Regions from separate parts of the Clostridium sp. 29_15 genome, predicted to be linked through region 2. Evidence: a T-box and tRNA genes for the amino acid it is inferred to sense, from the RefSeq annotation. Region 2 holds a T-box; the other holds one or more tRNA genes.
The links. The T-box of region 2 lies ahead of leuS (leucine--tRNA ligase). A T-box ahead of a tRNA ligase gene usually reads a tRNA of that ligase, here a tRNA-Leu.
Positions count from the first base shown of each region.

Region 1: it has a tRNA-Leu gene. The T-box ahead of leuS (leucine--tRNA ligase) is inferred to sense a tRNA for this amino acid. The anticodon was not compared.

Region 1 covers NZ_MNRT01000018.1:498-8,329, reverse strand. Annotated here, with positions in the region: gene BHW04_RS02460 (PrkA family serine protein kinase) at 1-1,684, opposite strand, end outside; gene BHW04_RS02455 (GerMN domain-containing protein) at 1,920-2,411, opposite strand; gene recQ (DNA helicase RecQ) at 2,721-4,487, opposite strand; tRNA gene BHW04_RS02445 (tRNA-Leu) at 4,633-4,719, shown strand; gene BHW04_RS02440 (potassium/proton antiporter) at 4,769-6,193, opposite strand; gene BHW04_RS02435 (methyl-accepting chemotaxis protein) at 6,372-7,823, opposite strand.
Region 2 covers NZ_MNRT01000022.1:106,509-114,340, forward strand. Annotated here, with positions in the region: gene BHW04_RS04415 (HAMP domain-containing sensor histidine kinase) at 1-1,983, opposite strand, end outside; gene BHW04_RS04420 (response regulator transcription factor) at 2,057-2,761, opposite strand; gene BHW04_RS04425 (NupC/NupG family nucleoside CNT transporter) at 2,935-4,143, opposite strand; T-box leader at 4,487-4,698, shown strand; gene leuS (leucine--tRNA ligase) at 4,840-7,290, shown strand; gene BHW04_RS04435 (hypothetical protein) at 7,386-7,832, opposite strand, start outside.

The DNA.
Region 1 (7,832 bases), on a different contig from region 2:
CTAAGTAGAACATATAAGATGTAACATCTGCTCTAAATCCCTTGCTAGATGCTTCAGATACACCTATTTGTTCTTCTATATTTCTCATGAAGTCTTCATCTGGATTTAATTCTTCTCCTGTTGAACAATCCTTTATCTTAGTCTTATTTACAAATGCTTCTGCATTATCTATATAATTATTAAATAGGCTTTCAGCTTGTTCTCTAAATGAATGTATAAAGGCCTTTGTTATTTCCTTTTCCAATACCTTATTATATTCTTTTCTAATAGTGTCTTGAATAAATCCTAAATATCTCTTTTTATCTTCTGCTGAAGCATCCATCTCTTTAATAGATTTAATAATGCTCTCCATTATGCTTAATGGATTTATACAATCATATTCTGAAATAGATAAGGCATTATCTATTGCTTTTACAATAAATCTAGTACTGATACCTTTCATACCTTCATAACTTCCAGCTTCTTCTCTTAATTCCTGTATATCTATCCTCTTAGTAGTTCCTTTTTCCACAATATCCTCACCATTATAAAGTTTTAACTTTGTCATAGGATCTACTTTAGCTGAAGGAGATAATCTTGAAAGTATAGCAAACATTGCTGCTATTTCTATTGTATGTGGAGCTATATGAGCTTTAAAATTACTTCTCTTCAATATCTTTTCATATATCTTCACTTCTTCATCAAGCTCTAAGCAATATGGAACTTCAATCTTTACAATTCTATCTAATATAGCTTCATTAGTATGATCTGATTTAAACTTTTCCCATTCTGCTTCATTTGAGTGAGCTACAATAAGTCCATCAAAATAAATCATTGAACCTTTTCCTGGTGATGGAATTGATTTTTCTTGAGTAGCTGTTATTATAGTGTGTAAGTATTCAACATCATTTTTAAACACTTCAATAAATTCTACCAACCCTCTGTTACCTACATTAAATGCACCATTTAATGAGAATATCCTTGGATCGTCTTCAGGATACATATCCATCTTAGATATATCAATTGATCCTGTTAAAATAGATGTATCTTGATTATTAGGATCAACTGGAGGCACTACACCTATTCCTTTTCTTGATCTTATAGAAAAATTCTTTCTTTCAACAGGAACATTTTCATATTCCCCATTAAATTCATGAATAAGCCTATATTTACATACTGGGCATAAATCTCCTTCAATTTGTGTGCCTAACATTTCATTAAATTTTCCTCTTAGATGATTAGGAACAAGATGTAAAGGTTCTTCATGCATTGGACAGCCTTTTATAGAATAAATAGGATCACAGCTTACTAAAGCTAATTTTAATGCTTCAACCAAAGATGATTTACCAGCACCAACAGGTCCTACTAAATATAATACTTGCCTTGCCTCTTCACCTTTCATTGATGCAGAATGAAGATAATTTACCAATTTCATTAATACTTTATCAATACCAAAGAAATCATCTTTAAAAAATCCATATCTCTTTATAGTTTCATTTCCATAGATTTTTCTTATTTTAGGATTCTCATCCCCCTTTAGTACCTCAACACCTTCACTCATAATCCTTTCATATAATCTCTTATGAGAAAGCTGTGCAATATCTGGATTAGCCTTCACAAGTTCTAAGTAATCTATAAATGTACCTTCAAATTTTTCTTTATTTCTACTTTCTCTATCTGTTAGAATAAATTCTTTGAAGTTCATAAGCACTCCCCCCTTTACTTTAATATATTAATTACCAAACGTAATATATTACTCTTTTTATCTTTTTAGATTAAATAAAATATAAACGTAGCCAAACCATGGGCTTATTTATGGATAAATCCTTACTTTGATTTAACCTGCACCAATTATTATTTATCAATAAAATCAAACAGCGTTTAATTAAAAAATAAATAAGATAGTAGTAACAATTAACTTCTACTATCTTATTTACTTTTTAAAGCTCTAGTTTTGGTGTTTTTATAAGGCTTACATCCATTGGACCTATGGTTTCCACTTCCTTCCCATCAATAAGGAATTTTACACCATCCACATTAAAACATTCATTTAAACATAATGTATTTACAATTGAATATATTTTTACTTTAACAGCTGCAGAAGAGCCTGTTTGACTATCATCAAAATCCTTGCTTAAATCTACATATGCTATTTTATTCTCTATTTTTATTGAATTAACTTCTGTTTCTTTTGGTATACAACATTTTTCAGTATCTTTTAATGCTGTAATAACATTTTTTAATTCTGAAATATCTACATTTTTCTCTTCAACTACCCATTTTGAAATATTATCATCTGGTACATAAAGTTCTATTAATTTCTCACTTTTATAGCTTTCCTCTACATTGTTAGAATTAACTGCTTTACTTTCTAAGCAACCTACAAGATTAATGCATAGTAATAATATACCTATTAAAAATTTTTTAAACATACTAACTCCTTAATATTATTTTCTATAATTACCACTATTTCCTTTTATGCCATTATTTATTCATTTAATATCAAATTTTAAAAATAACCTAGTAGTATATATTATGCTATTTTCTTTAACAAATGATAAGGAGTAATATTATGACCAATAATGATTTTAGTGTCAAAATATGTAATATCGTTACTAGTAGCACCTCCTATAGTATTTTCAATCCTATTTCAACAGTATTAAAAACATTTAATATAAAATTTTTGTAATATTATAATATTGGCTCACAACCTATATTAGTTGCGAGCCATACATGGATTTCTACTTATAATTATTTATTATATCTAATAGTTCCTCTCCAAATTTTTCATATTTCTTTTCTCCCATTCCTCTTATACCAAGAAGCTCTTCCTTATTCTTAGGTAATATATTACTTATTTGAATTAAAGTAGCATCTGAAAATATTATATATGGCTTAATTCCTTCTTTAAGAGCTTTATCCTTTCTCCAATTCCTTAACACATTAAATAAATCTTTATTTAACATTACTTCTTCTTCGCTTTCATTTAGCTTAAATAAAACCTTCATTTCAGATTTTAATATTTTCAATGACTTCTTATTTAGCTTAAGCATAGAATATGTACCTTCTTTTAAATCCACATAACCAAAATCTATCAATGTCTTTATTATATCCTTAATAAATCTGCTACTGTACTCTTTCATTATTCCATAAGTGGTCAACTGATTTAATTTATCATTAACTATCTTAGGTCCTGTCATCCCTCTTAAAACATCTACCAACACAGCAATTCCATATTTTTCTCTGCTTCTATATACACAAGATAATATTTTTTGTGCTTCTATGGTATAATCACGAATTTCTTCATCTTTTAAACAATTGCTACAGCTATTGCAATAATTCCTTGCATTTTTTTCACCAAAATAGTTTAAGATAAAATACCTTAAGCACCCTTTGCTTTCACATAAATTTATCATTTCTTGTAACTTTCTTATCTCTATTTCTTTCCTATTTAAAGACGATGTCGTATATATAAGATATTCTAAAGTACGCACATCACTTCTATTATATAAAAGATAGCAATTGGCATTTTCTCCATCACGTCCGGCTCTTCCTATTTCTTGATAATAACTTTCTATATTCTTTGGCATGGTAAAATGTATAACATACCTTACATTTGATTTATCAATTCCCATACCAAATGCATTAGTAGCTATCATTAAATTGATATTTTCCTTAAGAAATTCTTCTTGATAATATTCTTTTTCTTCATCTTTAAGACCGCCATGATATTTTCCTACTATATAGCCTAAATCTTTTAGGTAATTATAGAGCCCTTCTACTTCTTTTCTTGTTACACAATATATTATTCCTGAGCTATCTTCTTCTCTAATTATATCTTTAACAAATTCTAGCTTATCTTCTTCTATATATAAGTGTATATTTAAATTTTCCCTATCAAAACCACCAATATAAATATAAGGATTGCTAAGCCCTAATAATTCAAGCACATCTTTTCTCACCACCTCTGTAGCTGTAGCAGTAAATGCTGTTATTACTGGTCTTTTATCAAATTCATTAATAAACTGTGCTATTTCTCTATAACTTTTTCTAAAATCATGTCCCCACATTGATACACAATGAGCTTCATCTATAGCTATTTGACTTATATTAAGATTTTTTAATTTTCTTTTAAAAAAATCATTTTCTAATCTTTCAGGTGCTATGTATAATAATTTAACTTTTCCTTCATAACATTTTTTTATTATGTCATTTATATCATTTAAGCTTTGAGTACTATTAATATACTCTGCTACAATACCATTTTCATTTAAACTGTCCACCTGATCCTTCATCAATGATATAAGTGGTGATACTACTATTGTTATTCCTTTAAATATCATTGCAGGTATCTGATAACAAATTGATTTTCCTCCCCCAGTAGGTAATATACAAAAACTATCTCTACCTTTTAATATATTGCTTATTATTTCATACTGTCCTTCTTTAAATGAAGTATATCCATAGTATTTATTTAAAACTTCAAAAATAATATTCATACTTTTAATCACCACCCTTTTACTTATTTACTTTATTTATTAATTTTATCATATTAAATTATAATATAAACTTATACTATAAATAATTTTTATAACTATTTTGTAAAAAAGTGTTGACCATATAAGCTTTTTATATTATACTGACATTGTTCTTGCTGAAGTGGCGGAACAGGCAGACGCACAGGACTTAAAATCCTGCGGTAGCGATACCGTACCGGTTCGATTCCGGTCTTCAGCACCAAAAAGAAGTTCAATTTTGAACTTCTTTTTTTGTTTTATTTAAAAATTTACTATTTAGCCTTTATAACTTTATAAAAGTCCTCATCTAAACAATTACCAACTGCCACCAATACATCGCCTTCCTTTATTATAGAAGATCCTTTAGGAATTATTATTTCACCTTCTCTTTTTATCATAGCTATAAGTATTTCTTCTGGAATATTAGCATCAATTATACTTTTATTTATAAGATTACAGCCCACATCAACTTTTAATTCCATAACCTTTGTATTTTTCTCTTCAACATAATCATTAAATGTCTTTAATACAGGTTTGTTATTATCTAAAAGTTCTAAACGCCTTGCTATTATAGGTATCAAAGTTCCTTGAACTCCAACAGACATCAAAGCAATAAAAAATATAATATGATATATATCATTATTTATATTAACCTCATAATTTAAAGCAAATATGGAAAAAACTATAGATGCTGCACCTCTAAGACCTACCCATGATATAAATAGCTTTTCCCTAGTATTAAACTCAAACCTTCTAAGCACTAAAAAAACTGATATTGGCCTTGCTATAAAAATTATAACAAGAGAAATCACCACTGACTTTCCTATTACTTTAGGTAGTTCTATGGGACTTGATAAAAGTCCTAAAATAAAAAATAATATTATTTGCATAATCCAAGATACACCATCTAAAAAGTGTACCAAAGTCTTCTTATGAGGTATCTTACTATTACCAATAATTATTCCACTGATGTAAACACTTAAATATCCATTCCCTCCCATCCATTCACTCAATGAATATGAAATTATAGCTATAGCTATGATAAAAATAATGTAAAAGCTTTCTATTTCAAAATTTGCATGCCTAATTAAATATATAGAAGCTATTGCTATCACAGCTCCTACAATAATTCCAAAAACTATCTGACTTACTATCATTGGTATAAGCTGCATTACTGTACCGTTCCCCATTATAGTAAGAATAATCAAAGTTAACATATAAGCTACTGGATCATTACTACCACTTTCTACTTCCAAAAGCGATGCTAAAGAACCTTCCAAATTTAATTTTTGTGATCTAAGTATAGTAAAAACTGATGCTGCATCGGTGGAACTCACCACTGCACCTATAAGTAAAGATTCTAATAAAGATATTTTAAATATTAAATATACAAACAATCCTGTAATAAAAAAAGTTATGATAGTTCCTAAAGTAGACATTAAAATAGAAGGTACTGCCTTTGGTCTAGCCATACTCCAATTAGTTCCAAAACCACCATAAAACATTATAAAAACTAAAGCTATTGATGCAATTTCTCCAGTTAGTTGAAAGTCACTAAAGTCAATTCCTATTATTCCAAATATCATGCCTAAAAATATAAAAATCAAAAGAAGAGGCACTCCAAACTTGTATAAAACCTTACTAGAAGTAATACATATAAGAAGTATCAAACCACAACATAACATTAGTTGTACCATATGTTCCTCCATTGTTATTGCTATTTATTCATTATATTATCTATTGACTCTTTAATTGCAAAAATTAAATTATTTTTGATAAAGATGAGATTTTCAATACTCTTAAGTACCATAAGCTTATTTAAATTTAAAAAAGAAACTCCCTATAATTACTTATTGGAAGCTTCTTTTATTAATTCTAAATATATTTTTCTATTTCATTAACAGTCTTTTCTAGAGACATAAAAATTTCTTTAACTTCTTCTAACTTTTCTGAATTTTTATTAGATATTGAAGCAGTATACTCTGAATTATCCATAGTTTCTTTTGATAATATAGAAATATTTGAAATACTATCACATACTTTTTCACTATTATTTAATACCAATCTCATCATATTGGTTACTACATTTATTTCACCTTTAACAGTATTCATATTATCTTGAATTTTGTTAAATGCATCATTTGTGTCATAAACCAACTCTTGTTGTTTTATACTTTCTTTTAATAAATTTTCAACTTGCATAACTGATACCTGAGTTTCATTCTTTAATTCTGCTAAGATACGCTCTATATTTTCTGCATTAGTCTTACTTTCTTCTGCTAATTTCTTAATTTCTGTTGCTACAACTGAAAACCCTTTTCCTACTTCTCCTACTCTAGCAGCTTCTATTGATGCATTTAAAGATAAAAGATTGGTTTGCTCTGCTATACTAGATATAATTTCTGTTATATTTGCTATATTAGAAAATTTATTTTCTAAATTTTTCATAGATTCATTTACTAAATTGTTTTTCTCATTAACAAATTTACTTGTTTCTAGTAATGTTTTAACCTTTTGTATTCCTGTATTAATAGCATTATCTGCATCCGTTGAATAATCTTCTACATTTTCACTTGCTTTAGTTGCATCTTCAATTTTATTTTTAATATCTTCTATTAAAGAACTTTCCTCTTCTATTTCCAATACAGTTTTTGATGAACTTGATTTTATTTCTAAAAATGATTTATTTAATTCTACATTGCTATTATTAAAATCATTCATAATTTCATTTAGTGATATAAAATTTTCTGATAATATTTCAACTATTTTTTTCATATCATCTATTAATTGTTGTTGTTGTAAATTTTTATTACTTATTTCCTCTAATGTTTTTGCTGTAATTTCCTCAGAAGTTTTTAAACTGCTTGTTACAAATAAACTTACAGGTATAAACCCAATAACACTTGCAATTACTATAATAGACTCACTGGTATTTCCTTGCGAAATTAACATATATACATATATTGCTATTGTAATAGAACACCATGTACACATAAATCTTATTAATTTTACATTTTTACATAAAATTATAGAGATTATATAAACAAATGCAATTACATATGTTACTACAGTTTTGGTTGTTAATAATGTTATTGAGTATATAATACAATATATAATTGAATATATCCACGAAATAGTTTTACTCAATTTATTTCTCTTATATTCTATAATAGCTACTAAATTTGTTATTATTATACTCCCAGTAATTAATAATAAAAATTCTTTACTTCTATCTCCAACTGCATACTGGCTTAATGAACCACCAATATATAAAGCACCTAAAAATAAAAATATCCCTATAATAATTCTATTAATTTTTTTATTCATAGAATTATT
Region 2 (7,832 bases):
TAGTTCATAAGATGAGATATTCTTCATTACAATAATGGCATTTTTTTCATCCTTAATAATATCAATATATACCCTTGTCCCTCTTAAAGAATATTTGGTTATGTTGGAAATTAAATTTTCAAAGACTCTAAATAATCTTCTTCCATCTCCATTAACATAAACTTTTTCTTCTGGGAAATTAGTTCTAATCTCTAATAAACTCTCAATGAGTTTTTCATCGAACTCACCTAAAGTCTGTCTTAGAAGCTGCACTATATCTATTTTAGCCAAATGAAGCTCCATTTCACCACTTGCAGCTTTAGAAGCTTCAAACAAATCTTCTATTAGCGCTTTTAGCCTTTGAGATTTACTGTCTAGAACAGCAATATAATCTCTTGCACTTTCTGGTTCTATAGGTTCTCGCTTTAATAAATCAATGTAATTTATAATTGAGGTCAACGGAGTCTTTAAATCATGAGAGACATTAGTTATAAGCTCACTTTTCATCTTTTCACTCTTCATTTCATTCTTTAAAGACTTTCTTAAGCCCTCTTTAATATTATTGATATCATGTGCCAAGTTAGATAAGTATCCTTTTCCTCTTTCCTCAATCTTATAGGTTAATTCTCCGCTGGCTGCATCCTTTGCCCCAAGCATTATTTTATCTAAATATACCATGCTTTTTATTAATTTGATAAGCAGAGCAAAACTTATTAAAAAGCCTACTATAAAACATGGCCATAATAACCTTCCATTATTAAATATACCTACCAACAATAATATAACTACTGTAGATATATACATAATTCCAATTATAAAGATATTCTTTATGAACGATCCTCTTTTAATTATATCTTTTGTTGTATAATATATGGTTTTACTAATAGTATTTTCAAAAATTGCTCCCTCAGAATAGCTTACTATTAACGTCTCTACTGTTACATATAATAAAATTAAAATAATAGATAATATAAGTATATTCCTATAAGTAAAGCTAATTAAATATCTTCCTTCACCAAGTATTTTATTATAATAACTATTAAATATTAGCTTATATGCTATGTATGCTAACAATAAGCCTCCCAACTTATATTCAAGTGGATATTTCTTTAATTTATCTATTAATATATCAACTTCATGCATCCTGCTATTTTCTTTCTTTTTTAAATATAATAGTAATGCTAATATAGCTACTGATACCAAACATACTATTATCTTAATACCTATAACATGTCCTATCTCTTCAATAGATTTATAAGCACTATATATAGAATCTCCCTTCTGCAAAACTTTTGGTATCCATACATATAGTTCTATACTATAATTATTTAAATAATAATATTTGGATGATTGATTTTGTATATATGATGATACGTAATTTCCACTGGTATAATATCCTGAAGAATTTCTTTTAATTCTATTTACTATATGAGAATTAGTAGATTTTTTTCCTGATATATATACATTTTCAGTAACACCATCATTAGTGGTAATCTTTCTTATAGAATAGTATTTTGTATCTTTTATCAAATCTTCATCTGCTTTTTTTTTAGTAATCCAGCTATTACTAAGTATATCAAAAGCTGCAAAATCAATATTATTATAAGCACTTAGCTGAACTTTTAGATTTTCATATGCCGTCTTTTTACTTTCTAAAATTTCTTCAAGTAAACTGGCTTCATCATATGCATATTTCTCTTCTATCTTCTTTCTTTCTTCATTTAATATAGCCTGTTGCTCATCATAACTATAATCATGAAAACCTTGCGAACTTTCTCTTATACTTTTGATATTTTGATATTGGCTTTCAATCTTTTTTTCTATTTTTTGTTTATAACTATCAATTTCATATTGGTTTATATTGTTTATATCATTAACATATTCATCATTTTTATAATAAATAGCATAATCTAGCGCCATTCCTATATAATCATCTATTTCCTGTGCTAGATATGAATCAACATAAATCCTCTCTGGCAGTGTTAAATCATAGTTGTTAATCACTTCAACTCCTGACAAAATCGACATTGATAAAAAGATGAATATAAGAATATATAAGAAATAGTTAAAAAATTTCTTATTCATACTTTTCAATTTTGTAACCAATTCCCCACACCACCTTTAAATATTTGGGTTCTTTAGGATTGATTTCTATCTTTTCTCTAATCCTTCGTATATGTACTGCAACTGTATTTTCAGCATTATAGCTTGGTTCTTTCCATACATTTTCATATATTTCATCAATAGAAAATACTCTTCCCTTATTTTTTAATAATAGCTCTAATATACCAAACTCTGTTGCTGTAACCCTTATAGACTCACCTTCAACGAATACTTCTTTACTTTCCAAATTGATTTCTAATCCACTGGACTTTATTACCTTTTCATCTTCTTTAGAAACATTAACGTAATTTCCTAAAGTCATATATCTTCTTAATTGTGATTTTACTCTAGCAATTAATTCTAAAGGATTAAAAGGTTTAGTAATATAATCATCAGCTCCCATATTTAAACCTAATACCTTATCAGTATCTTCTGATTTTGCTGATATTAATATTATTGGAATATTTTTTTCCTCCCTAATCCTCATAGTAGTTCGTAATCCATCCATCTTAGGCATCATAATATCCATCAATATTAAATGTATTTCATTTTCCATCAATGCCTGAATAGCTTGTATACCATCATATGCTTTAATAACACCAATTCCCTCATTTTTTAAATATATTTCAATTGCATCAACTATTTCCTTATCATCATCTACTACTAAAACAGTATTCATATAACTTTTCAACTCCTCTCCATAATATTATAGCCTATAAAATTAAAAATACAAAAATCAAAACTTTTAGAAAAAAAGAGCATGATACTTTTTTTATATCATACTCTTTAGCAATTACTAACGTAATTTTATTAACTTAATGACATTGATCTTTTGCCATGTGATTTTTTATACTATATAGTTAAAAGAAGTCCTGCAATTGTAGCACTTAGAAGGTTTGCTAATGTTCCACCTAAAACAGCTTTCCATCCCAATCTTGCTATGTCAGCTTTTCTATTTGGAGCCATTCCACCTATACCACCTATTAAAATAGCAATAGAAGAAATATTAGCAAATCCACATAAAGCAAATGTTACTATTGCTGTAGTCTTTGCTGATAATTCTGGTAATAAAGGTGCCATATTACTAAATGCAACAAATTCATTTAATATTAATTTTTGACCTATTAATGATCCTGCTGTTACAGCTTCTCCCCACGGAACACCTATTATCGCTGCTACTGGTGAGAATATCCATCCTAATATTCCTTGTAAGCTTAAGTCAGATACACCGAACCAGCCTCCAATCCAACCAATTAAACCGTTAATTAATGCTATAACTGCAACGAATGCTAAAATGATAGCTGCTATGTTAAGAACTAGACCTAACCCATCAATTGCACCCTTTGATGCTGCATCAACAACATTTGCTGAATTATCTTTAATCATTTCAACTTCATTTTGAACCTTATCATGCTCTGTTTCTGGACAAAGAATTTTTGCTATTATAAGACCAGCTGGTGCTGCCATAAATGCTGCTGAAATTAAGTATTCTATTGGAATTCCAAGCATTGAATATCCTACTAATATTGAACCTGAAACTGATGCTAATCCACCAACCATTACTGCAAACAATTCAGATTCTGTAAGCTTTGAAACATAAGGTTTAATTAAAAGTGGCGCCTCTGTTTGACCTAAGAAAATATTTGCTGATGAAGATATTGTTTCTAATTGGGAAGTTCCTAAAAGCCTAGATAAAGCTCCCCCTATAACTCTAATAACAAACTGCATTATTCCTAAATAGTAAAGTATAGAAACAACTGCGGATATAAATATTATTACACATAATACATTAACAAAAAATATACTTCCATCATTAGCTAGTGAACCAAATACAAAACTAATACCTTCTTGAGCATAATCGATAACTGATTGTACTCCAAGAGCAACCTTGCTTAAAACATACTTACCTACACTCCACTTTAAAACGGCTAATGCAAATCCAAATTGAATTAAAAATCCAATTATTATGGTTCTCCATTTTATACGCTTCTTATTATTTGATAATAAGTATGCCACTGCAAATATAAATAAAATACCTATAATGCTATTTAAAATTGCCATAAAAATCTCCTTTTCTTTCATCAGTTAGTTTATTCTTATCTCTCTAATTTAGTATTTACAAGAATTTTTCACTTATACAAGAGCATTATTTTTACAAAATATTAATGTTCATAAACTATTTACGATTATACCCTTATTTAACCCCTTCTACAAAACAATATTTACCATATATTAAAAAATATATAATATAGTATATTCTTTTTTTAAATTTTTCTTAAATTATATACTATATTGGTATGTAATAAACATATTATATCATATATTGAAATTCCTATAAAAAGGCTTTATCACTATTATTGACTAACTTTCTTAATTACTATATAATAAAAAACAAATAATATAGTATAAAGTGTTGAAAAGAAGTAGTACTATAACCTTGTAATCTTAAGAGAACTGTTGGAAGGTGTAAAACAGTGTTTACATTATAGGAACTTGTCTTGGAACTTACTTGTCAAAAGCAAGTACGGGATTCCCGTTAACGATTTCGAGTGAGAAAATCTTTTTTTGATTTTCTAATAAGAGTGGTACCGCGAAATAATAGCTTTCGTCTCTTAAATATAGAGATGGAAGCTTTTTTATTTAATTAAAAGCAGATAATTGAAAAGTTAGAATTATGTATGAAACTCCTGAGGAATTTTTACCTCAATTATCCATAATCAATTTTCAATTATCAATTAACCTAGGGAGGATTTTAAAATGAGTAACTATGGAACTGCTATTGATAAAAAATGGCAAAAGAAATGGGAAGAAACTGAACTTTATAAATTTAATCCTAATAAAGAAGGAGAAAAATTATATGTTTTAGAAATGTTCTCTTACCCATCTGGAAGTCAATTACATGCTGGTCACTGGTTCAATTATGGTCCAGTTGATTCATGGGCAAGATTAAAGAAGATGCAAGGATACAATGTATTCCAACCAATGGGATTTGATGCCTTTGGTCTACCAGCTGAAAACTTTGCTATTAAAACAGGAATTCATCCATGGGATTCTACCGAAAAAAATATCAAGACTATGGAAGATCAATTAAAAGCTATGGGAGCTATGTTTAACTGGGAAAATGAAGTTATCACATGTACTCCTGAATACTACAAATGGACTCAATGGATATTCTTAAAGCTTTACGAAAAGGGATTAGCCTACAGAAAGAAAGCCCCTGTAAATTGGTGTCCATCATGTAATACAGTTTTAGCTAATGAACAAGTTCATGAAGGATATTGTGAAAGATGTTCTACTGAAGTAACTAAAAAAGACTTAACTCAATGGTTCTTTAAAATAACTGAATATGCTGATGAGTTATTAGAAAAATTAGATACTTTAGATTGGCCAGAAAAAACTGTTGCTATGCAAAAACACTGGATAGGAAAATCTACTGGTGCACAAGTTACTTTCAAAGTTAAAAATTCAGCAACTAGCTTTGATGTATTTACAACAAGAGTTGATACATTAAATGGTGTAACTTATGTTGTTTTAGCACCTGAAAATCCATTAGTAGATGAACTAACTACTGCAGAAAACAAAACTGCCGTTGAAGAATACAAAGAAGCTGCTAAAAAGCAATCTGATATAGAAAGACAATCTCTTTCAAGAGAAAAAACTGGTGTATTCACTGGTTCATATGCAATAAACCCTATAAACGGTAAAGAAGTACCTGTATGGGTTGGTGATTACGTACTTGCTACTTATGGTACTGGTGCTGTTATGGCTGTTCCAGCTCACGATGAAAGAGACTTTGCTTTTGCAACTAAATTTAACTTACCAATAGAAAGAGTTATCACTAACAAAAAAGGTGAAGAAGTTGAACTTCCATACTGTGAATACGGAGTACTTGTTAACTCTGGACAATTTGATGGTTTAACTACTGAAGAAGCTAAAGAAAAAATCGTTGCTAAATTAGCAGAAAATAAATTAGGTGAATCAAAAGTTAATTATAGATTAAGAGACTGGCTAGTTTCTAGACAAAGATACTGGGGAGCCCCAATCCCTATGATTTACTGTGAAGACTGTGGTACTGTACCAGTTCCAGAAAAAGATCTTCCAGTACAATTACCATATGATGTTCAATTTGCACCTGATGGAAAATCTCCACTGGCTAAATGTGAATCATTCATCAATACTACTTGCCCATGCTGTGGTAAACCAGCTAAAAGAGAATGCGATACATTAGATACTTTCGTATGTTCTTCATGGTACCAAATGAGATATGTAGATAACAAAAACTCAGAAAAAGCTTTCGATAAGGACTTAGTAGACAAAATGCTACCAGTTGACAAATATGTTGGTGGACCTGAACATGCTTGCATGCACTTACTATATGCTAGATTTATCACTAAAGCTTTAAGAGATATGGGATACTTAAGCTTTGACGAACCATTTAAGAGCTTAACTCACCAAGGTTTAATTTTAGGACCAGATGGATTAAAGATGTCAAAATCTAAAGGAAATACTATTTCTCCAGATGACTACATTAAAGAATACGGTGCTGACGTATTTAGAATGTACTTAATGTTTGGTTTTGCTTACACAGAAGGTGGAGCTTGGAGTGATGATGGAATTAAATCTGTTGCTAGATTCGTAGATAGAATTGAAAGATACTTAGATTTAGCTAGAGAAGCTATTGCTAATGGAGAAAACAATAAAATCACTATTGATAAAACTGAAAAAGAATTAAACTTCTGGTTAAACAACGCAATTAAAGGTGTTACTGAAGATGCTGATAAGATGCAATTCAATACTGCTATAGCAAGAATGATGGAATTTGTTAATGCATTTTCTAAATATCTTCAAGAAGAAACTAAGAACTTAGACTTCTTAAAGACTGTATGCAAAGACTTCATCAAGACTTTAGCACCATTTGCTCCTCACTTTGCTGAAGAACAATGGAATCTATTAACTGGTGAATACTCAGTATTTAACGAAGCTTGGCCAATATTTGACCCAAATGCTCTTGTTAAAGATGAAGTAGAAATAGCTATCCAAGTAAACGGAAAAATTAAATCTAAGATTAATGTATCTACTGATTTAGATGAAGAAGGAATTAAAGCAGCTGCTTTAACTGATGAAAATATACTTGCTGCTACAGAAGGTAAAAATATTGTTAAAGTCATAGTAATCAAAGGAAGACTTGTTAATATAGTAGTAAAATAAAAAAGAGTGCCTAATCACTCTTTTTTTATTTGATTATTAAGAAATAAAAAAAACTCAGCCTAAACTGAGTTTTTTCCTTAATTCATAATCCATCATTAACTAAGCTCTTCTAGCACTGGTTTAAATTTAGCAAGTACTTGACTTACTAATTCTTCATCTAATGCAGTATAATAAGAAAGGTATCCTGCTTCACCTAATGCTCTGTAAGCATCCTTACTCATTTCCATCCAACTTTCAGGTATGTAAACCCATACGATTTCTTCATATTTACAGCTTAATAAGAAATGTTCCATACCAAAGAAAGCATATTCCTCTATTTCATGAAGCCTATTAAACTTCTCATAATCATCTACTACTTGTGAAGTTAATTTGTATTCATATATATCTGCATAAAAGAAATCAAATTTATCTTTTTCTGCAGTATAGGCATCGCCTTGAATTATTTTTATTTTAGGATTGTCAGCAAAATTCTTATTATACAAATCAATTACTTCCTGGCTTATTTCATAAACAGTTACTTCACTAACATTTTCTTTCTTAGC